Regions from separate parts of the Caballeronia sp. LZ003 genome, predicted to be linked through region 2. Evidence: riboswitches for the same ligand, from Rfam matches in the RefSeq annotation. Region 2 holds a riboswitch; the other holds the start of a gene.
The links. A riboswitch is a leader RNA that binds a small molecule or an ion and turns the genes downstream of it on or off. The one in region 2 is predicted to bind cobalamin.
Positions count from the first base shown of each region.

Region 1: it holds a riboswitch for cobalamin, as region 2 does, so the genes downstream of both, QCE79_RS03000 (TonB-dependent receptor domain-containing protein) here and QCE79_RS26590 (CbtB-domain containing protein) in region 2, are expected to answer to the same signal.

Region 1 is NZ_JARUXJ010000001.1:644,583-656,309, forward strand. Features, by position in the region: gene QCE79_RS02945 (leucyl aminopeptidase) at 1-1,330, shown strand, start outside; gene QCE79_RS02950 (DNA polymerase III subunit chi) at 1,341-1,757, shown strand; gene QCE79_RS02955 (DUF2486 family protein) at 1,834-2,172, shown strand; gene ilvD (dihydroxy-acid dehydratase) at 2,273-3,946, opposite strand; gene QCE79_RS02965 (LysR family transcriptional regulator) at 4,059-4,994, shown strand; gene lgt (prolipoprotein diacylglyceryl transferase) at 5,032-5,928, shown strand; gene QCE79_RS02975 (SIMPL domain-containing protein) at 5,956-6,687, opposite strand; gene QCE79_RS02980 (EVE domain-containing protein) at 6,781-7,239, opposite strand; RNA gene ssrS (6S RNA) at 7,317-7,499, opposite strand; gene QCE79_RS02990 (cell division protein ZapA) at 7,622-7,936, opposite strand; gene QCE79_RS02995 (ATPase) at 7,933-8,319, opposite strand; cobalamin riboswitch at 8,556-8,880, shown strand; gene QCE79_RS03000 (TonB-dependent receptor domain-containing protein) at 8,966-10,843, shown strand; gene QCE79_RS03005 (iron ABC transporter permease) at 10,870-11,727, shown strand, end outside.
Region 2 is NZ_JARUXJ010000004.1:533,991-545,717, forward strand. Features, by position in the region: gene QCE79_RS26540 (efflux RND transporter periplasmic adaptor subunit) at 1-310, shown strand, start outside; gene QCE79_RS26545 (efflux RND transporter permease subunit) at 336-3,536, shown strand; gene QCE79_RS26550 (efflux transporter outer membrane subunit) at 3,545-5,071, shown strand; gene QCE79_RS26555 (hypothetical protein) at 5,201-5,407, shown strand; gene ppk2 (polyphosphate kinase 2) at 5,414-6,310, opposite strand; gene lhpI (bifunctional Delta(1)-pyrroline-2-carboxylate/Delta(1)-piperideine-2-carboxylate reductase) at 6,523-7,467, shown strand; gene QCE79_RS26570 (hypothetical protein) at 7,493-7,858, shown strand; gene QCE79_RS26575 (antibiotic biosynthesis monooxygenase) at 7,913-8,227, opposite strand; gene QCE79_RS26580 (DUF1428 domain-containing protein) at 8,267-8,638, opposite strand; gene QCE79_RS26585 (histidine phosphatase family protein) at 8,700-9,248, opposite strand; cobalamin riboswitch at 9,290-9,414, shown strand; gene QCE79_RS26590 (CbtB-domain containing protein) at 9,450-9,680, shown strand; gene QCE79_RS26595 (CbtA family protein) at 9,690-10,472, shown strand; gene QCE79_RS26600 (DUF1289 domain-containing protein) at 10,534-10,770, opposite strand; gene QCE79_RS26605 (cobyrinate a,c-diamide synthase) at 10,767-11,727, opposite strand, start outside.

The DNA.
Region 1 (11,727 bases), on a different contig from region 2:
CATTCCCGAAGTCACCGGCATTGGCGCATCGCGCATCTTGCTCGTCGGACTCGGCAAGCAGGACGCCTTCAATCAGAAAGCATATGGCGAGGCAGTACGTGCCGCGTGGCGCGTGATTCTCGGCGCCAAGATCGTCCAGGCTACGTTTACGCTCGCGCAGTTGCCCATTCAGGAACGCAGCGGCGACTGGGGCGTGCGCGCCGCCATCCTCGCATTGCGCGAACTGACCTACAAGTTCACGCAGATGAAGAGCAAGCCCGACAACAGCGCGCGCTCGCTCAAGAAGATCGTCTTCAGTGTCGATCCCGCCGATGAAAAAGCCGCGAAGGCCGCAGCCAGGCAAGGCGTGGCGATCGCCAACGGCATGGACCTCACGCGCGATCTCGGCAACCTGCCACCGAATGTCTGCACGCCGACTTATCTCGGCCAGACCGCGAAGAAGCTCGGCCGCGACTGGAAGCTGAAAGTCGAAGTGCTCGGCCAGAAGCAAATCGAAGCGCTCAACATGGGCTCGTTCCTGTCGGTGGCGAAGGGTTCGGTGGAACCGCCGCAATTCATCGTCATCCATTATCAGGGCGCAGGCGGGACCGAGTCTGGCAAGGCGAAGGGCAAGAACGCGCCGGTCGTGCTGGTCGGCAAGGGCATCACGTTCGATACGGGCGGCATTTCCATCAAGCCCGGCGATTCCATGGACGAGATGAAGTACGACATGTGCGGCGCGGGCTCGGTATTCGGCACGCTGCGCGCGGTCGCCGAGATGGGGCTCAAGCTGAACGTCGTCGGCGTCATCCCGACCTGCGAGAACATGCCCGCGGGCAACGCGCTCAAGCCGGGCGATATCGTCACCGCGATGAACGGCACGACCATCGAAGTGCTCAACACCGACGCCGAAGGCCGTCTCATTCTGTGCGACGCGCTGACCTACGCGGAGCGCTTCAAGCCCGCCGCCGTCGTCGACATCGCGACACTTACCGGCGCTTGCGTCATCGCGCTCGGCCATCACAACACGGGCCTGTTCTCGAAAGACGACGCGCTCGCCGGCGAATTGCTCGATGCCTCGCGCGAAGCCGTCGATCCGGCGTGGCGTCTGCCGCTCGACGACGAGTATCAGGATCAGCTCAAGTCGAATTTCGCGGATGTCGCGAATATCGGCGGGCGTCCGGGCGGCAGCATCACGGCGGCGTGCTTCCTGTCGCGTTTCGCGCAGAGCTATCCGTGGGCGCATCTGGATATCGCCGGGACCGCGTGGAAGAGCGGCGCGGCGAAGGGCGCCACGGGCCGTCCCGTGCCGCTGCTCTCGCAGTTCCTGATCGATCGCGCGGGCCAGTGAGCGTAAGGCCGTGACGCGCATCGACTTTCATACCAACGTGGGCGATTCGCTCGCCTACGCCTGCCGCCTCGCGCGCAAGGCGTATGCGAGCGGGCGCGCGCTCGTCGTCCTTGCCGAGCCGCGCCGTCTCGCCGAATTCGACGAGCAGTTGTGGACCTTTGCGCCGCTCGAATTCGTGCCGCACTGCATGGCGAAAAGCCCGCTTGCGGCCGAGACGCCGGTCGTGCTCACGTCGAATCTGGATGACGCGCCGCATCATCAGGTGCTCGTCAATCTCGGCGCGCCGGTGTCCGCGCAATTCGCGCGCTTCGAGCGGCTCGTGGAGATCGTCGGCAACGAGGACGACGAACTCGCGTCCGGGCGCGAGCGCTTCCGGTTCTATCGGGATCGCGGTTACGCCATCGAAACGCACAAGCAAGGCGGTTGAGCGAACATAGCGCGCCGTCGCGGGGCATTACGATTGGCGCACAACACAGGCTCATCACGCGACGGACGGAGACACCATGACCAAAACACCTGAATCCTTCGATACGTCCATCCCCGTTCTCACCGATGTCGTCGTGCCCGGCAAGCCGGAATATGCGCGCGCGGCATCGGCGGAAGCGGCATTCGAATACGATGCCGCGCTGGTCGCCGAACGCCTGCGCGCGCGCGTCACGCAGTATCTGGACACCGATGCCCGCGCGCTGATCGCGGCGCGCTGCGAGGAAGTGCTGCGCGAACATACGCAGACGCTCGTCGAGGACATCACGCGCGAAGTGGCGGTGGCGCTGGATGGACGCTTGCGCGAGTGGGTCGGAGCGGCGGTGGAAGAGGAGTTGCGGCGGCAGCGGGAAGAGTGAGCGGGGCTTGCCAACGGCTCCGAACGAAAAAAGCCGCTACGAAGATCATTCGTAGCGGCTTTTTAACGCCGGGCGCTCGCCTTTCCTGGCTGGACCCACTTCAGCCCGTTACCGCCCCGCGATTGGCCGGCAACGCCAACGCCGCATACTTTGCCAGCACGCCGCGCGTGTAACGCGGCGCCGGCTTCATCCACAGCGCGCGGCGGCGCGCGATCTCCGCGTCATCCACGTTCAATTGCAGCAGCAGCTTGTGCGCGTCGATGGTGATCGAATCGCCTTCCTGCACGAGCCCGATGGTCCCGCCCGCGAACGCTTCCGGCGCGACGTGGCCCACGACCATGCCCCACGTGCCACCAGAAAACCGCCCGTCGGTGATGAGGCCGACGGTTTCGCCCAACCCCTTGCCGATGATCGCCGACGTCGGCGCGAGCATTTCCGGCATGCCGGGGCCGCCTTGCGGGCCGAGATAGCGCAGCACGACGACATCGCCGGGTTTGATCTTGTCGGCGAGAATCGCGTCCATCGCGCTTTGCTCGTCTTCGAACACGCGCGCCGGCCCCGTGATGACCGGGTTCTTCAAGCCCGTGATCTTCGCCACCGCGCCGTCTTCCGCGAGATTGCCGCGCAGGATCGCAAGGTGGCCTTCCTTGTACAACGCCTGCTCGATCGGAAAAATCACCTTCTGATCCGCGCGCGGCTTGCTCGGCACGTCCTTCAGTTCCTCGGCGAGCGTGCGACCCGTGATCGTGATGCAGTCGCCGTGCAGCATGCCCGCATCGAGCAGGATCTTCATCACCTGCGGAATGCCGCCCGCCTTGTGCAAGTCGGTTGCGACATATTGGCCCGACGGCTTCAGGTCGCAGATCACCGGCACTTTTTTGCGCATGCGCTCGAAGTCGTCGATGCTCCATTCGACTTCCGCCGCATGCGCGATAGCCAGATAGTGCAGTACGGCATTGGTGGAACCGCCCGTCGCCATGATGAGCGCCACGGCGTTTTCAATCGACTTCTTGTTGATGATGTCGCGCGGCTTCAGATCTTTCTTCACGGCCTCGACGAGCACGCGCGCCGATTCGCCGGCGGAATCGACCTTCTCCTGATCCGGGTTCGCCATCGTCGAGGAATAGAGCAGCGACATGCCGAGCGCCTCGAACGAGGAGCTCATGGTGTTGGCCGTGTACATGCCGCCGCACGAACCGGTGGACGGACACGCGTTCTTCTCGACGCCCTTGAAATCTTCCTCCGACATGCGCCCGGCCGTGAACTCGCCGACCGCCTCGAACGACGACACGATGGTCAGGTCCTTGCCCTTCCAGTTGCCCGGCCGAATGGTGCCGCCGTACACATAGATGCCCGGCACGTTCATGCGCGCGAGGCCGATCATGCCGCCCGGCATATTCTTGTCGCAGCCGCCGATCACGACCACGCCGTCCATCCACTGTCCCTGCACGGCCGTTTCGATACAGTCGGCGATGACTTCGCGCGAGACGAGCGAGTACTTCATGCCTTCGGTGCCCATCGACATGCCGTCCGAAATGGTCGGCGTCCCGAAGATTTGCGGATTCGCGTCGGACTTGCGAATGGATTCGACGGCGGCATCGGCGAGACGCTGCAGACCCGCGTTGCACGGCGTGATGGTGGAGTGACCGTTGGCGATACCGATCATCGGCTTGTCGAAGTCTTCCTCCTTGTAACCGAGGGCGTAGTACATCGAGCGGTTCGGCGAACGTGCGACGCCCTGCGTGATGTGTTTCGAGCGGCGATTGAAGGGCATGGCTGCCTCCTGAGGGGATCGTGGTTCTTGGTGTGGTGCAGGAAGAATGCAGTGTCGTCGATGTATCTGTCCAATATATTATTCAGGGTCTATTGAGTCGCAAAACATATCGATGCCAGTCGAACTCCGCCTGCTGCGCTACTTCGTGACCGTCGCCGAGGAGATGCACTTCGGCCGCGCCGCCGCGCGCCTCGCCATGACGCAGCCGCCGCTCTCGCAGGCCATCCGTGCGCTGGAAGACGCGCTCGGCGTCGTGCTGTTCGAACGCACGCGGCGCACGGTCGAACTGACGCCGGTTGGCCGCGATCTGTTGCCCGAGGTGCGCCGCCTGCTTGCCGCCGCCGACGCCTTGCGTCCGCTCGCGCAGTCGCTTTCGCGCGGCGAGGCGGGCGTGCTCTCGCTCGCGTTCGTCTCCACGGCGGATTACGGCCTTTTGCCAGCGTTACTGCGCGAATTCAATGCGCGTTATCCGGGCGTGCGTCTGCAACTTACGGAAGCCACCAGCGACGTTCAGATAGACGAACTCGTGGCCGGCCGTATCGATGCCGGTCTCGTGATTCCGCCGCTGCCGCCGCGTCACGCCATGACGCTTTCGTATCTGCCGATTGCGCGCGAGCCGCTCGTCATCGCCATGTCGACGGATACCGCGCAGGAACTCGGGCAGGGCGCCGCCGAATGGACCGAGACGCCCGTCGATCTGCACGACTTGGCCAGCGCGCCGCTCGTCGTCTTTCCAAGGCGTCTCGCGCCGGGTTTGTATGACATCATTATGGGCTGCTACGGCGCGGCCGGTTTGACGCCGCGCATCGGACAAGAGGCGATACAGATGCAGACCATCGTGAGCCTCGTGTCCGCCGGCATGGGCGTCGCGCTCGTGCCGCAGTCGTTGCGGCATCTGCGGCGCACGGGCGTGGTGTATCGCCCGTTGCGGGAACCGGGGCCCGTGGTCGAAACCGGGCTCGTGTGGCGCGCGGCCGAAGTGAGTCCGGTGTTGAGCCGGCTCATCGAGATCGTGCGCGCGCAGGCTGCTGCCGTCGTTGCCGTATGATTCGCCTTTGAAGTTCGCCTGGCTCTTCCATTACACGATGCTCATACATCCCAATTTCGATCCCGTCGCGATCCATCTCGGACCGCTCGCCGTGCGCTGGTACGGCCTCATGTATCTCGTTGCGTTCATTTCGGCCATTGCCATCGGCAGATTGCGTCTGCGCTTGCCGCATGTCGCCGCGCAAGGCTGGACCGTCAAGGACATCGACGACATGCTGTTTTACGGCGTGCTCGGAACGATTCTCGGCGGCCGCATTGGCTATGTGGTGTTCTACAAGGCGAGTTATTACTTCGCGCATCCGCTCGATATCTTCAAGGTGTGGGAAGGCGGCATGTCGTTTCACGGCGGCTTTCTTGGCGTGACGCTCGCGATGGTCCTGTTCGCGTTTCAGCGCAAGCGCACGTGGCTGCAAGTGACGGATTTTGTCGCGCCGATGGTGCCGCTCGGACTGGCGGCGGGGCGTCTCGGCAACTTCATCAACGGTGAGTTGTGGGGCCGCGTGACCGACCCGGCCGCGCCCTGGGCCATGCTCTTCCAGAATTCCACCAACGACGACGCCATCTGGCTCGCGAAGCATCCGCAGCTCGATGCGCAATACAATCTCTCGGAGATTTTCTCGCGCTATCACATGCTGCCGCGCCATCCGTCGCAGTTGTATGAAATCGCGCTGGAAGGGCTCGTGCTGTTTGCGGTGATCTACCTCTTCGCGCGCAAACCGCGGCCGGTGGGCGCAGTGTCGGCGTTGTTTCTGATCGGTTATGGGCTTGCGCGCTTCACGGTGGAATTCGCGCGCGAGCCGGATGATTATCTCGGACTCCTCGCGCTCGGCTTTTCGATGGGCCAATGGCTCTCGCTGCCAATGATCGTCGCGGGCATCGTCATGATGGTGTGGGCGTACAAACGTCAGAAACGCGTGTCCGGCAACGCGGCGTAAATCACGCCGCGTTCTCCGGCACAGCAGTTATCGCCCCATTTGCACCGAACCCGACACGTCGACGGTCACCGTCGTCGTGCCGGCTTCGAGCGCCATCGGCGCGCCGACCTTCGCGTCCGCGCCAAGCGAGCGGGCCTGCATCATCATCACCGGGCGCGGACCCGCGCCGCTGTGGCCCACGTTCACTTCGCGGATCGTGAAGTTGGCGTAGCCGAACGCCTGGCTCGTGGCCTGCGCTTCCTTGCGGAACGACTCGATGGCCTGCGTCGAGAGCTTCTGCTCGGCGGCGCGCTGCGCTTCGGGCGACAGCGAGAACGCGACGCTGCCGACTTGCATGGCGTTACTCATCTTGCCCGCGAGCTTGGACGCCGCCGCGAAGTCGTGCGATTCCAGCACGACCTCAGTGCGGCCGCGCCACGCGGAGATCTTACCGTCGCGATCCGTGCTCGGATAAACCGTGAACGAGCCGCTTTTCGCGGTCACGTTGTCGACGCCTTTTGCTTCGCGCAATGCGGCTTCGGCGCGCTGATTGAGCGTGGTGGTGAGCGACGATGGATCGGCCGCTTCCTGCTCGTAGAACAGCGTGATGTTGACGACATCTTGCGGCACTTGCGCGCTGGCTTGCGCGGATAGCGAGAGCACGCCGGATGGCTGCGGATTGGTGATTACCGTCTGAGCGGCGGCCGAAAGCGGAAGCGTGAGCGCGGCGCTCGACATCGCGACGAAGGCGAGGGCGGCGGCGGTTTTCTTGTCGATCATCTAAGGACTCCGAGTGCAAGAGCATCGCGTGATTCGCGACCGCACTTAGGCGCTTCGTTCGTTCCCTTAGTTCCCTTGAACGATTCGCGCGCCCTAGACCAGACGCTCGGTTATGAAGCGCCACTGCGCCTCGGTCACGGGCGTGATCGACAGCCGATTGCCGCGCGCCAGCACTTGCATGTCGGCGAGTTCCGCGTGTTCGCGCAATGTCGCGAGCGGAATCAACGGCGTCTTCTTGACGAAGCGCACATCGACGAGCATCCAGCGCGGCGTCTCCTGCGTGGACTTGGCGTCGAAGTACGGGCTTTTGGCGTCGAACTGAGTGGGATCGGGATAGGCCGTAGAACAGACTTTGGCGATGCCCGCAATGCCCGGTTCCGGGCAACTCGAATGATAGAAAAGCACGCCGTCGCCGACTTGCATCTGGTCGCGCATGAAGTTGCGCGCCTGATAGTTGCGCACGCCCGTCCACGGGAGGGTTTTCTTCGGCGCGTGCGCGAGATGATCGATGCTCGCTTCGTCCGGTTCGGACTTCATCAGCCAGTAGCGCATGATGGATTCGGCAACGGGGTTTTAAAACGGGCTCGACAAAAGCAAACGGCATCGGTATGAACCGATGCCGCTGGAGTAGGGTCCCCACCTCGGCCGCTAGGCCGGCATCCTGAACCTGGGTTCAAGATTGGTCGCAGTAAGCAACACTTCGGGTACATCAGACAGAGTGACGCGCGCGCCCGTGCTGCAAGTTTCCACAACCGTGCCAATGTAGCATTGGTTCAAGGAATATATGACCTTGGCGAACCAGGCAGGGAGTAGTCACTCTACACCAATCGAATGTCTAATGCAGCCTCTCGACACCAATTGCGCAGTTTCTTTTTTCGATTGACATCGCGCGACCGATTAGCGTTCGCCAAGGAGCGGCGTCGCAGCACTTCGGTCACTGCACTTCATACTGCGCGATGACAGCACCAAGCTGTTCGTTCATGGAGTGCATCGTGCGGCGAATTTCCTCGGCGGGGAAGGCCTCGCCATGACGCACGCTTTCTTGCAGCCTCAGCAATTCGGAAGCGAGTGAAAGCGCGGCCATCACCGCGATGCGGTCTTGCCCGCGCACGTTGCTTGCATTGCGCACCTTGTTCATCTCGGCGTCGACGCGTGCCACCGCTTCACGCAGCGCGCCTTCGGTTTCCGGCGAACAGGCGAGGCGATATTGCTGGCCGAGAATGGATACTTCGATCTGCGTGGTCGTCATGCCTTCTCTCCGTGATGATGCTCACTGTGCTCTCCCGCGTGCGCATGCTCGTGCGCGGCTTGCACATCGTGAGAACGGGCATCGAGGAGATCGAGCTGATTTTCCGTCTCGGCATGATTCGCGGACTTGCCGCGCGGCAACTTTTCGAGGATCGCGTTCAGGCGGACCTGCGCGTCGTCGATCTTGGCCGAGAGGGAATCACGTTCGGCTTGCAGCGTGTCGCGCTCCTCGCGCATTTGCACGAGCTCTGCCTGCACGTTCGCGTAGTCGCTACGCAGTTGTTCGATTTGTGCTTCAAGCGCGAGACGCGCCTGATTGTGCCGCTCGCTGATCTGGATCAGCCGGCCGATATTTCCTGACAGTGATTCGAGTTCGTTGAGCATGTGCTGCGTCCTCTAAAGACCTCGCATTCTAGCGCGGTTCAACGGAGCTTCCGATAATTGTCTCGTTTCGAGACGTAACAGCACGCGATCATGCGTGCATCGCGATGCATTCGTGTGTGGAAAGCGCGGGCGCTGCCGATGTGTTGCGACGGCGGGTTCTAGTTGGGTTCGTCGTGAGCCGTGTGTCTTGCGATGATCGGCCAGGGTCGTTTCTTGACGGTCCTGAATCGCGCTCCTACACTTGCCGCACTTTTGGTGCTCGCGTCCGCATTCTTTTGCGGGCGCAGTCAAACGGGAAACAGGAAGCGGCGCCGCCAAGGCCACGCCAACCTGTGCTGCCCCCGCAACGGTAAGCGACCGCAACGCAAGTTGCAAGTCGTCCCTTGCGCGTTTTTCGCCGCGCCGTCGTGTGAGTTTGCTTGCGAGTTTGTCTGATTCGCAAGAATCCGCCGCTCGACGCAGGCAAGGCGAAGAACGTGTCGATGCCACTGCGCTTCATGCGTGGGAAGGCGGGACGGTGTGTCGCCAGCCCGGATACCGGCCAACTGTTCAGCGCGTTCGTCTGTTCGCATTCGAGCGCGCTCGTCGCGCATTGGCCTTGCGGGGAGCGAGGTCGCGCCAGCCTACGCATGGGAACATTTCACGCATGGTATCGCCACTTGCCCGACACGCGGGCAGACGCAAAACGATCGAACGCGCCGCGCTCGTCGCCCTCAACACATGGCTGCTCGCTCATGAAGCGCTCGCGGACGAAGCCTCGCAACCGCCGCTCGCGCCCGTCGTCGTGACCGCGACGCGCACCGCGCAACCTCTCGCCGATACGATCGCGCAGACTTCGCTCTTCGACGCCCAGGATATCGCCGATAGCAATGCCTACGACGCGCTCGGCGTCATCGGTCTTGCGCCCGGCGTGCAGGTGACGCGCAACGGCGGCCCGGGAGCGAATGCAAGCGCGTTCATACGCGGCGCGTCCTCGACGCAATCGCTCGTTTTGATCGACGGCGTGCGTGTGGAATCCGCATCGCTCGGTTCGGCGCAGCTTGCGCAGATCATGCCGGATCAGATCGACCGCATCGAAGTCGTGGACGGCAACGTGTCGGCGCTGTACGGCTCGGGCGCGATCGGCGGCGTCGTGCAGATCTTCACGAAAGACGGCGAGGCGCATCCGCCGCGCTTCTACTTCGAGACGGAATACGGCAGCTATCACACGCAGCGGCAAGCGGCGGGCGTTTCCGGCGCGCTCGATAGCGAAGGCCGCACGACCTTCAGCTTCAACGTATCGCGCGAGAAGACCGATGGTTTCTCGTCGATCGATCCCGCGCTCGCGCCCAACGCCAATCCGAACGCGAACGGTTATCTGAACGAAAGCGTCGCGGCCACGCTGCGCCACAAGTTCGGCGACAAATGGGACGCGGGCGTGCGCTTCTATCAGTCGAACGGCATCGACAGTTTCGACGATGCCTACGGCTTGCCCGGCGATCTCAACGATTCGCACAGTCGCGTGCGGTCGACATCGGTGTTTGCGAACGGCCGTATCACGGACCAGTGGACCACGCATTTCACGGTCGCGCAGGGACAGGACCGCGCGAACATCGAGCAGAACGGCATCTATACGAGCCGCTTCAATTCCGAGGATCGCCAGTATCTGTGGCAGAACGACTTTCGCCTGACGGAGGCGCACAAGCTCCTGTTCGGTTACGAGCATCTCGACCAGACGCTCGATTCGGATCAGTTCAGCGCGCCGGATCGTCACGTGAATTCGGTGTACGCGGGCTATGTGGGACGCTTCGGTCCGAGCGAAGTGCAGGCCAATCTGCGCCACGACCAGTATTCCGATTTCGGCGGCGCGAACAGCTACTATCTGGGCTATGCGTACAACATCGACACGCACTGGCGCGCGAGCGCGAGTTACGCGGCGTCGTTCCGCGCGCCGAGCTTCGACGATCTCTACTATCCGTTCAGCGGCAATCCGTCCATTCAGCCCGAGCGCAGTCATTCGGTGGAAGCGGCGCTGCAGTACGCATCGGACCAAGTGGGCGTGCTGCGCGTGACGGCGTTTCAGACGCGCTATTCGAATCTGATCGATTACGTATCGGACGGCAGCGGCTTCTATATCGCGCAGAACGTCGGACGCGCGAAGGTGCAGGGCGTCGAGGGATCGTGGGCAGGGCATGTCGGCGCCACTGATTTGCGCGCGGGCGTGACGTTCCAGAATCCCGTCGATGAAACCGGCAATCAGGACCTGACGCGCCGTGCGCGGCGTTTCGCGAGTTTCAGCGCGCATCGCTCGATAGGAAGCTGGCGCGTGGGTGGCGAGTGGATCGTGAGCGGTGCGCGCAGCGATTACGATTCGACGCTCGCGGGCTATGGCGTCGTGAATCTGTCGGCGCGCTATGACATCACGAAGTCGTGGTACGTGAGCGCGCGTGTCGACAACCTCTTCGACCGGAACTATGAACTGGCTTATTCGTACAACACGCCGAGGCGCGGCGCTTATGTCACGCTCGGCTGGCGCCCGTCGTGAGCGACACCGTTGACCTGCGCCGCGCGATGAACGCGAAACGCGCGTTAGGCATCTGGGCTGCGCTCGGGCTTGCCGCGTTGCTTGTGTTCGTGGCGTCGCTCGCGCTCGGCAGCGTCGCGTTGCCCTTGCCGCGCGCCATCGCGGCGTTGCTGCACGCGCATGCGGCCGCGCCCGATATCGCCGATGACATCGTGCTCACCTTGCGTTTGCCGCGCGCGCTTGCGGGTTTTGCTTCGGGCGCCTTGCTCGCGCTTTCCGGCGCGCTGCTGCAAGTGCTGTTGCGCAATCCGCTGGCCGAGCCGTACGTGCTCGGCGTATCCGGCGGAGCGGCGACCTTCGCACTCACGGCGATGCTCGCGTCGCTGCCGTGGTGGGGCATCGATCTGGCGGCGTGCGCGGGCGCGTTCGCATCCATCGTGCTGGTGCTCGGACTCGCGCGACGCGACCTGTGGCACGGCGATCGCGATGCCTCGCCGCGTCTTCTGCTGACTGGGGTCGTGATAGCGGCGGGCTGGGGCGCGCTCATCACGTTGATCCTCAGTATTGCGCCGGAGAATCGCTTGCGCGGGATGATCTTCTGGCTGACGGGCGACCTGAACGGCGCAGCGACGCCGTGGCCCGCGCTGATCGCGCTCGTCGTCGCGATGATCGTCGTCGTGCCGCTCGCGCCGCAACTCAACGTGCTGTTGCGTGGCGATACGGCCGCGCGTTCGCTCGGCGTGCCTGTCTCGCGCGTGCGGCTGTCGGTGTACCTCGTCGCATCGCTTGCGGCAGCGGCGGCTGTCACGACGGCGGGCACCATCGGCTTCGTTGGGCTCGTCGTGCCACATCTATTGCGGCTCGCGTTCGGCAACGATCAGCGCATGCTCGTGCCGGCGTCGGCG
Region 2 (11,727 bases):
TGCACGCATCAAGGTCGGCGGTGGCACGCCGCATCCGGCTGTGCTCGTGGATGACGCGGCTGTCGGCACCGATCAGGACAAGAAGTACGTCATGGTGGTGGACAAGGACAACCGCGTGCAGTACCGCGAAGTCACGTTAGGCGCCACGCATGAAGGCCTGCGCGTGATTACGAAGGGATTGCAGCCGGGCGAACGCATCGTCGTCAATGGCTTGCAGCGCGTGCGTCCCAACGATGTGATCAAGGCCAATAACGTCGCAATGGACAGCAACGCCAATGCGACGCCCGTGAAAACGGCATCGGCTTCGTAAGCATCTCGAACAGACAGAACTCGTCATGAACATATCCAAATTTTTCATCGACCGTCCGATCTTTGCGGGCGTGCTGTCGGTGATCGTGTTGCTGGCTGGCGTCATCGCCATGTTCAAGCTGCCGATCTCCGAGTACCCGGAAGTCGTACCGCCTTCGGTCGTGGTGCACGCGCAGTATCCGGGCGCGAATCCGAAGGTGATCGCGGAGACCGTGGCCTCGCCAATCGAAGAGCAGATCAACGGCGTCGAGGACATGCTCTACATGCAGTCGCAGGCGAATAGCGACGGCAACCTCACGACCACGGTCACGTTCAAGCTCGGCACCGATCCGGACAAAAACACGCAGCTCGTTCAAAACCGTGTAAATCAGGCTTTGCCGCGCTTGCCGCAAGACGTGCAGCGGCTTGGCGTGACCACCATCAAGTCCTCGCCGACGCTGACGATGGTGGTTCACCTGAACTCGCCTAACAACCGTTACGACATGACGTATCTGCGCAACTATGCGCTGATCAACGTGAAGGATCGGCTCGAACGCATCTCGGGTGTGGGTGAAGTGCAACTGTGGGGTTCGGGCGATTATTCGATGCGCGTATGGCTCGATCCGCAAAAGGTCGCGCAACGCGGCATGACGGCGACCGACGTGGTCAACGCCATTCGTGAACAGAACGTGCAGGTGGCGGCAGGCGTGATCGGTGGTTCGCCCACGCTGCCGAATACGCCCTTGCAACTGAACGTGAATGCACGCGGCCGCTTGCAGAACGAGTCCGAGTTCCGCGACATCGTGCTGAAGACATCGCCCGATGGTGCGGTCACGCATCTGAGCGATGTGGCGCGCGTCGAACTCGCAGCATCGGAGTATGGCTTGCGTTCCTTGCTCGACAACAAGTCGGCGGTTGCAATCGCAATCAATCAGCAGCCGGGTGCAAATTCGCTGCAAATCTCCGATGAAGTGCGCAAGACGATGAAGGAACTGCAGGCGGATATGCCTGCGGGTCTCGAGTATCAGATCGTCTATGACCCGACGCAGTTCGTGCGCTCCAGTATCGAAGCGGTAATTCATACGCTCGCTGAAGCCATCGCTTTGGTCGTGCTCGTGGTGATCGTGTTCCTGCAAACCTGGCGTGCTTCGATCATTCCGTTGCTGGCGGTGCCGGTGTCGATTGTCGGCACGTTCTCGCTGCTGCTTGCGTTCGGCTTCTCGATCAACGCGTTGTCATTGTTCGGGATGGTCCTCGCGATTGGCATCGTGGTGGACGATGCAATCGTCGTCGTGGAGAACGTCGAACGTAATATCGAAGCGGGGTTATCTGCCCGAGAGGCGACGTATCAGGCCATGCGCGAAGTGAGCGGGCCGATCATCGCAATTGCCTTGACGCTCGTGGCCGTGTTCGTGCCGCTCGCGTTCATGTCGGGCCTCACGGGTCAGTTCTACAAGCAGTTCGCGATGACCATCGCTATCTCAACGGTGATCTCCGCATTCAACTCGTTGACCTTGTCGCCCGCGCTGGCTGCGATGTTGCTCAAGGGTCACGATGAACCGAAGGACTGGCTCACGCGTGGCATGGACCGCGTGTTCGGCGGCTTCTTCCGTCAGTTCAACAAGGTCTTTCATCGCGGTTCGGATGCCTACGGCAAGGGCGTGAAGAGCGTCATCAACCGCAAGGCCGTGATGATGGTGCTGTATGCCGTGCTGCTTGCAGGTGCGGTTCTGATGGGCAAGATTGTGCCGGGCGGTTTCGTGCCCGCGCAGGACAAGGAATATCTGATCAGCTTCGCGCAATTGCCCAATGGCGCATCGCTCGACCGTACCGAAGGCGTGATCCGGCAGATGAGCGACATCGCGCTCAAGCAACCGGGCGTGGAAAGCGCGGTGGAATTTCCGGGCTTGTCGGTGAACGGCTTTACGAACTCATCGAGCGCGGGGATCGTGTTCGTGACGTTGAAGCCCTTCAAGAACCGCGTGCATGACAAGGCACTTTCCGCCAATGCGATTGCGGGTGCGCTGAATCAGAAGTATGCGGGTATCAAGGGGTCGTTCATCGCCGTGTTCCCGCCTCCGCCGGTTCTCGGGCTGGGTACACTCGGTGGTTTCAAGATGCAACTGGAGGACCGTGGTGCGCTCGGTTACGCAGCGCTTGCGGATGCGACGCAGGCGTTCATCAAGCGTGCCTCGCAGACGCCTGAACTCGGACCGACGTTCTCGAGCTATCAGATCAACGTGCCGCAGCTGAACGTCGATCTGGATCGCGTCAAGGCCAAGCAGCTTGGCGTATCCGTGACAGATGTTTTCGACACGATGCAGGTGTATCTCGGCTCGCTCTACGTGAACGACTTCAACCGCTTCGGACGCGTGTATCAAGTGCGCGTGCAGGCCGATGCCCCGTTCCGCGCGAACCCTGAAGATATCGGCTTGCTGAAGACCCGCAACGCGAATGGCGACATGGTGCCGCTCTCGTCGCTCGTCAGGGTGACGCCGACCTATGGTCCGGAAATGGTGGTGCGCTACAACGGCTACACGGCAGCTGACATCAACGGCGGTCCGGCTCCTGGCTATTCATCGGGTCAGGCGCAGGCAGCGGCGGAGCGAATCGCCGCGGAAGTGTTGCCGCGCGGGATCAAGTTCGAATGGACCGATCTCACGTATCAGCAGATTCTCGCGGGCAATGCGGCTTTGTGGGTGTTCCCGATCAGCGTGCTGCTCGTGTTCCTCGTGCTTGCAGCGTTGTATGAAAGCCTGACCCTGCCGCTCGCGGTGATCCTGATCGTACCGATGAGCATTCTGTCGGCGCTGCTCGGTGTTTGGCTTACGGATGGCGACAACAACATCTTCACGCAGATTGGTCTAATGGTGCTGGTGGGCTTGTCGGCGAAGAACGCGATTCTCATCGTGGAGTTCGCCCGCGAACTGGAGATGCAGGGACGCTCGATCGTGCAGGCCGCGATCGAAGCAAGCCGCTTGCGCTTGCGCCCGATTCTCATGACATCTATCGCCTTCATCATGGGCGTGGTGCCGCTCGTACTGTCTTCGGGTGCGGGTTCGGAGATGCGTCATGCAATGGGCGTTGCGGTGTTCTTCGGCATGCTGGGTGTCACGCTCTTCGGTCTGATGCTGACGCCGGTCTTCTACGTGATCCTGCGCAAGCTCTCGCGCACGGAGCATGTGACGGACAAGCACGGCTCGCATCCGCAGATGCGGGGTATCGGCGGCTCTTACGAGGCGCAATGAGGTCAAACATGAACAAGTTGCATATGAAACGATGGCTGGGCCTTCCGGGTTTGATGGCGGCGCTGCTGGTGGTCGCGGGCTGCTCGCTCGCGCCCACTTACGAAAAGCCGGATGTGCATGCGCCTTCCGCTTACAAGGAAACGCCGCAACGAACCAGCGATACGAGCGCGCTTGCTCCTTCGGAAACGGGCACCTGGAAAACGGCTCAACCCTCCGAAGAAATGATGCGCGGCGAGTGGTGGACCTTGTTCGATGATCCCGCGCTCAACGATCTCGAACGTCAGGCGCAGGAAGCGAACCAGAACCTCAAGGCAGCAGCGGCACGCGTGAAGGAAGCGCGCGCAATCAACCAGACTGCGCGTGCGGGTCTGTTCCCGACGCTCGATGCAGGCTTCGGTCCGACGCGTGAGAAGTTCTCGCCGGCATCGCAGTTCCTGCCGGCCGATGCCAATGTGCCTGCACAAACGTTGTGGCGTGCCCAGGCGAGCGCATTGTATGAAGTCGATTTGTTCGGCCGCGTTTCGGATTCCGTCAAGGCCGCCAACGCCGACACGCAACAAGGCGAAGCGCTTTTCCGCTCGGTGCAGTTGGCCTTGCAAGCGGACGTCGCACAGAACTACTTCAATCTGCGCGAGCTCGATGCGGAGAACGATGTCTTCACGCGCACGGTTACGTTGCGCGAGCAAGCGTTGAAACTCGTGCAGCGCCGTTTCGATGAAGGCGACATCAGTGAGCTCGATGTGGCGCGCGCCAAGTCCGAGCTCGCGACCGCGCGCTCGGATGCGATGACCGTGCAACGTCTGCGCGCATCGTCCGAGCATAGTCTTGCGGTGCTGCTCGGCAAGACGCCGGCTGAATTCAGCGTGGCGGCGAATCCGCTCAAGCCAGTGACGGTTCGCGTGCCACCGGGCTTGCCTTCAACCTTGCTTGAGCGTCGTCCTGACATTGCTGCTGCTGAACGTTCGATGGCCGCAGCAAATGCACGCATAGGCGTAGCAAAGGCTGCATTCTTCCCTTCGCTCACGTTGACGGGCGCAGGCGGCTTCGAGTCGGCAACGCTTGGCGATCTCTTCAAATGGTCGAGCAGAACATTCCTGCTGGGCCCTTTCGCGGGAACGGCGCTGAATATTCCAATCTTCGATGGCGGCCGTCGCAAGGGCAATCTTGCGAATGCACGTGCAATCTATGAAGAGGACGCTGCGAATTATCGGCAACAAGTGCTCGTTGCATTTCGTGAGGTAGAAGACAATTTGTCCGACTTGCGCATTCTCGAAGATCAGACGGCTACGCAATCGGATGCGGTCAAGGCTTCAGTGCGCGCGGCACAACTCTCGCGAACGCAGTACACGGAAGGTGCGGTCAATTATCTCGATGTGATCGATGCGGAGCGCACTGTGCTGCAATCGCAGCGTACTTCGGTGCAGCTTGCGGGAACGCAGGCGGTATCCACAGTCAACTTGATACGTGCATTAGGCGGCGGCTGGGGCGATGCGATGCCCGCGCCGGTGCCTGAGCCGAGTCTCGCGCAGAAGTAATGTGTCTTCAAGGCCCTGCAGCATGCAGGGCCTTATTGTTCGTATCGGGGAACATATGTCTTCATCCGCGGGCCATTTATCCCGGGCCTGCAAATCCCTAAAATTCTTATATGGAAATGGGAGCTAAAGATGAAAGCATTAATTGCCCGACAACTGTATCAACCAGCCGTGGTGCTGCCACTGCTGCTACTCATGCGCCTGATGGTCACCCTTGACTTCAACCTCGCGCAAGTCATGTTCGTGATGGTGTTCAAGGGTTCGCAGCAAGCGTATCAGTTTGCCATTCGCCGCACGCTGCACCGTCAGGAACACATCGGGTGCAGTCACTGCTGCTAAAGCGCTTTAGTAAATCTCCGGGACGTACATGGTTTCCGGCACGGGCTGCCGCAAATAATCCGGATTGAATACGCGCTCGGGCAGCGTAATCGCAGAGTGCTCGATCTCGTGATACGGCACCTGACTCAACAGATGATGCATGCAGTTCAGCCGCGCACGCTTCTTGTCGACGGCCTGAACCACCCACCACGGCGCTTCGGGAATGTGTGAACGCTGCAGCATGACTTCCTTAGCGGCTGTATAGGCTTCCCAGCGGCGTCGGCTTTCGAGGTCCATCGGACTCAGCTTCCACTGCTTTAGCGGATCTTCAATACGCGCCTCGAAGCGCACTTCCTGTTCGTCATCGGTAATAGAAAACCAGTACTTGATGATCTGAACGCCGCTACGCACGAGCATCTTTTCGAACTCGGGCACGGAACGGAAGAACTCTTCGTATTCGGCGTCAGTACAGAAGTTCATCACGCGTTCTACTCCCGCGCGGTTATACCAGCTTCGATCGAACAGAACGATTTCGCCGCCTGCCGGAAGATGCGATACGTAGCGCTGGAAATACCATTGCGTGCGTTCACGATTATTCGGCGCAGGCAGAGCAGCGACGCGGCACACGCGCGGGTTCAGCCGCTGCGTGATGCGCTTGATCGCACCGCCTTTACCGGCCGCATCGCGGCCTTCAAAAATCACCACGAGTCTATGGCCCGTATGCACGACCCAATCCTGCAACTTCACCAGTTCGCCCTGCAAGCGAAATAGCTCGCGGAAATAGGTCTTACGAAGCTGCCGTTCCTCGTCGGAGAACGCTGCCTCGCCATCCAGGAAGCGGTCGTCGATCTCCATTTCGAACTCTTCGTCGTAGCTGTCGATCAGGTCGGCATGGAAGCGGCGCTGCTTGTCCATCTCGTTCATTGGGGGCTCCGTGGGCGGCTTGCCGCTGCAATTTTTGCGGCGCAGATTGCTTGATTATGACTGTATTAGAAGGCAATCATATGACGGCGTATGCAACGCTTTGCGCGTTTAGTGCATCAAGGGCAAATTGTCGAGGTCGCTTACGCCGTTAGAATGTTGCGATATTTCAGTGGCATTGCGATGGCAACTTTCCCTTCCGAGGCCAAGACACGATGAATCAAACCTCAAGCGCGATTCCAATTTTCGACGCCGAACGCACCGCGCAGCTCGTTCCTTATGACCGCCTGGTCGACACGCTCGCCGCCACCATGCTCGATTACGCGGCGGGCCGCATCGTCAGTCCGGAGCGCATGGTGGTGCCGCTTGCGCGAGGTGGGATCATGTTGTCGATGCCTGCAAGCGCGGCGGACTTGGCCATGCACAAGCTCGTCAACGTGTGCGCGGGTAACGGTGCGCTTGGTTTGCCCACGATTCACGGACAGGTCACCGCATTCGATGCCGTCACCGGCGTGCCGCAATTCATGCTCGACGGCCCTACTGTAACGGGGCGCAGAACGGCGGCGGTATCGATGCTCGCTATCCGCGCTCTAAGCGCGCAGCCGCCGAAACAGGTGCTGGTGATAGGTACGGGCAAGCAGGCGGCCTACCATGCGGAGGCGATCGCGAGCGTTTATCCCGATGCATCGATCATCGTCCAGGGGTCGCGAACCGAGCGTGCGAATGCCTTTTGCAAGGCCCACGCAGCGGCTTCGCCAAAGCTAGCGGCGCTTGAAAGCTCAAACATTCCTGAAGCTGTCGATGTCGTCATCACCGCGACCACCAGCAAGCAGCCTGTCTATACGCTGCCGGCGCGAGCAGATCGGTTGGTCATCGGTGTTGGCGCCTTTACGCCTGATGCGGCAGAAATAGCGCCGGGCACTATCGATTCAAGCGCTTTGTATGTCGATGACCCGGCGGGGGCGCGCCATGAAGCGGGGGATTTCATCCTTGCTGGTGTGAAATGGGAAAACGTCAATCCACTTGCACAAGCAATCACGGCGAGCGTGCAAAACGAACGCCCGATCGTATTTAAGTCCGTCGGATGCGCGGCATGGGATCTCGCTGCATGTCGAGTTGCTAGAGCTTTATTGTTAGACAAAAATAACAGCGCTAATTAAGGCGCGAGCTGGCTTGGAACGGTCCTTGCTGAATGTCTGTTCAATCGAAAGCTGGCGCAAGCGCCTTGGCACCCAAATGAACAGACCCATGAATAGCCGATACGACACCAGATGGACGCCCGGTTTTCCCGCGCGCAACGACGGGAATGATGGATCAGGCGGTGCGTCCGCACAGCCTAACGCGGCGCCGCCGGCTGCTTACTTTATCTCCGTGCTGGAGCTTGCGACTGGCGAGAAGCTGGGCAATGACGAACGCTTACGCGCCGTCGCCATGCTTGAATCGCAGTTTGGCGAGGGACGTCCACGTACGCTTAAGGAGGCCGTGCGCATTTGTGCCGGAGCCATCGATTCATCGACATTGCAGCGAATGGCGCGTGGCGCTAAGGCTTAGGAAGGCCTTAGCGAGCGACGCAATTCGTTCACGGTCTTGTAAGACAGGCGGCTCTTATTTAACCGTCTGAATCACTTCGAAGCCTTCGAATTCCGGGTGGCCTAAGTAAAGCTGCCTGGTTTCTCCGCCCGCATTGCGATGCGCGGCGCGAAATGCATCCGACTGAGTCCACTGTTCGAACGCAGCATGGTTTGTCCAGATCGTGTGACTCGAATAGAGGACATGGTCATCCCGCGTCGGTCCCTTTAGCAGATGGAACTCCACGAAGCCCGGCACTTCCTTGAGGTGCGTGTCACGGCTTGTCCAGAGATGTTCGAAATCGGCTTCCGCGCCTGGAACGATCTTGAAGCGGTTCATGGCAATGTACATGTCGATATGGCTCCTTGGTTTTAGGCATTCGAAAAATAATCAGGCCTTTGACAGTTCGACCAGCGTCCTGAAGCCGCCGAAGAACATGCGTTTGGGATCGAACGGCGGTTCGCCGTTTTCCATCATGCTCTTAAGGCGCGAGTCTTCCATTACTTTGGCGTTGACGGCGTCACGTTGTTCGCGCGATTCATAGACGATCCACGAGAAGACCACCGTTTCGCCTTCCTTGAGCTGTACGCTTCGAGGGAACGAGGTGAGCTCGCCTGGCTTAACATCGTCGGCAATACATTCGACAAACTGCAGCGCGCCATATTCCAGCCATATTTTGCCCGCTGCATCGGCCATGCTGCGATACGCGTCGACCTTGTCGATCGGCACTGGTACGACGAAACCATCCACATAGTGCGCCATTGCTGTCTCCTTTGAGCGAACCAGTCGCTGCTTGCTTTGAGCACCGAGCGGCCATCTAAGTTCAGGAGGGCACGTTTGTCCATTTGCCTTCCGCGAACTTGAGCAAGACGGACGATAGCGGCGCGAGATCCATCTTGAGTATCGACGACAACGGTTCGTCGCGCACGATACAGAGCGCCGCCTTCATGACGATGGCGTGCGTTACGACTATGCAGCATTCGTGCTCCGTATTCGAAGCAAGCCCCTCGAGCGCTTTCTCAACGCGCTTTGACAGCATTGCCACGCTCTCGCCGCCATGCGGCCTTGCATGGGGATCGGAAAGCCATGCCGCAACGTCTTGAGGCTCGCGCTCACTAATCTCGCGAATGGAACGACCGCGCCATTCTCCATAGTCGATATCGTCGAATGCGACATCGATCGAAAAAGCTGTCGTGATCCAAGCCGCTGTTTCGCAAGCAGCGCGGGCCGGGCTGGATGTGACGCGGCTTGGCTCGCCCGGGACATCGAGCGTGCATTTAGCCTGTTCGACAGGCTCGTCGCCTTGCGGAAAACGCCCGCTTTTCATGGCATGCGTGGCGGCGTGGCACAGCAAAATCAATGTCGATTGCATAGGCTTTAGCTCATGGTCGTTTTACTTTGCCGGCAATCATCATAGAATGGCAAGCTTGCAGTGCGAGGAAGCCGGTGGAAGCCCGGCACGGTCGCGCCACTGTATGCGGTTCGCGCTAAGAGCGCGATGCCGCGAGTCAGACCCCGCTGCATGCTCTTCGTCTATCGGGACGCGCTTTTCCCTGGAGAAATTTCAATGAATATGTCCAACGCGCCGGCTTTTTCCGCTGGTATTGCAACGCCCGCTAACGATGCACCGGTCCCCATTCCGGTGCGTGAGGTCCTTCCTTGGACCGTTTTTATCGGCCTCGTTCTGCTGATCGCGATTTATTTCGTCGGCGCCGAGCAAGGTGCAACGTCCATTATCTCGGGCATGTACGTCCACGAATTCGTTCACGATGGCCGACACTTGCTCGGCTTTCCGTGCCATTGAGGACGGAGCATGATTCGCAACTTGCTTATACGCGGCATGGTCGCGGGACTCGTCGCGGGCCTGATCGGCTTTGGCTTTGCGCGCGGCTTCGGCGAACCTTCAGTTGCTCGGGCTATCGCGTTCGAAGAACAGCACGAGCATGCACAAGCGCCCGCACACGATCATCACGATGAAGCGGCGGCAGCGCAATCGCATAGTCATGGTGATGATGAAGAACTCGTTAGCCGGGACACGCAAGCGGGTTTGGGCTTACTAACGGGCGTGGTGGTGTTCGGCACGGCTTTAGGCGGTATTTTCTCGCTGATCTTTGCCTTGGCTTATGGGCGGCTCGGCTCGTTGCATGCGCGCGGAACGTCGGTTTTGCTTGCGCTCATTGGTTTCGTTAGCGTTGCGCTCGTGCCGTTCATCAAATATCCCCCAAACCCGCCCGCCGTGGGCAATGCCGAAACCATCGGTCCGCGTACGGCGCTTTTCTTCGGCATGGTGGCGATATCAATCGTCGGCGCGGTGTTCGCGGTCTATGCGCAGCGACGCTTGCAGGCGCGTCGCGGCAACTGGAACGCGGCGCTTATTGCGGCGGCTGGTTATGTCGTCCTGATGGTTATCGCGCAAGTGGCACTGCCTTCTGTCGACGAAGTACCCGCCGACTTTTCCGCGTCGTTGTTGTGGAATTTCAGGCTGACTGCCGTCGGTATCCAGGCATTGATCTGGGCAACGCTTGGACTGCTCTTCGGCGCGCTTGCGTCACGTGAACTCGAGCGTCCGGCCGCGCGTCGCATGGCCGCTGCCTGAATCGAATGCTCGATGGATGTCAAAAGGCCCGCGTCGCTTGAGCACGAGCGCGGGCCTTCGTTCATTGCGAGGCCGCGCGCCGCTCAAGCAACTGGTCGAACAACGCGAGCTTCGCGTGATCGTCCATCGTTCTAAAGAATTTAATTTCCTCGCGGCTTCTAAAGCATCCCGCGCACAGGCCGCTCGATGCATCGAGCTTGCACACGCCGGTGCACGGCGAGCCGATTGGTTCCTGCGCGCTGGCGCGTCCGATCATCTCGGCGAGATCGCGTGGCCCGATTTCGGTCGGTGTCGTCATAGCGCTTCGCCGCGAAAGAGCGCAGCCATTGCCGCAGGATTCGAGGGCCAGTAAGCGTGCATGTAAGTGGCCGTTATCGCGCCATGACGATAAAGCGCTTCGCCCTGCGCACCGGTCGTTGCGTGCGTGGCTGTCGTGAAAGGCTGCATCGATGTCTTGAGCGTCGAATAGTGAAAGGTGTGGCCGGTGAGCGGACCGTGGGCGGTGTCGACTCGTTGCATCGCCAGCCGCGAAAGACGGCGTTGCATGGTGGCGTCGCCGGGAAGGGCGCTTAGCATTGAATGACGATTGCCTTCGACATCCGTCAGTGCGTCGAGCAGGTAGAGCATACCGCCGCATTCCGCGACTACCGCGCAATTGCGCGCGATATGTTCTCTTATCGAAGCGCGCGTGCACGCATTGGAAGCAAGCGTCGCGGCGTGAAGCTCGGGGTAGCCGCCGGGCAAGTAGAGCGCATCGACATGAGCGGGTACGGGCTCATCCGCTAGCGGGGAAAAATAGCTGACGCTTGCGCCCGATGCCTTTAGCAAATCGACATTCGCGGGATAAATAAATGAAAACGCGGCGTCCCGCGCGATCGCAATGTGCAATCCGTCGAGAAGACGCGGCAGTGCACTTAGCGTGATGTCGTCGTCGAAGCGAACGTGCGGCGGCAAATCGGCAAGCGTGGTCGCGGCAATGGCATCGGCGGCGCGGTCGAGACGCGCATCCAGGTCCGCCACTTCCCGCGCTTGAGTAAGGCCGAGGTGACGTTCGGGTAGCGCGATATCGTCCGCGTTCGAAAAATGACCGCAATAGCGCAGCCCTTCGGGGATGGCTTCGGCCAGCATCTGTGCATGGCGCGCAGACGCCACGCGATTTGCAAGCACGCCATGAAACGGCACATCGGGCCGATAACGCGCAAGTCCGAACGCAAGCGCGCCGAAGGTTTGCGCCATGCCATGCGCGCCGATTACC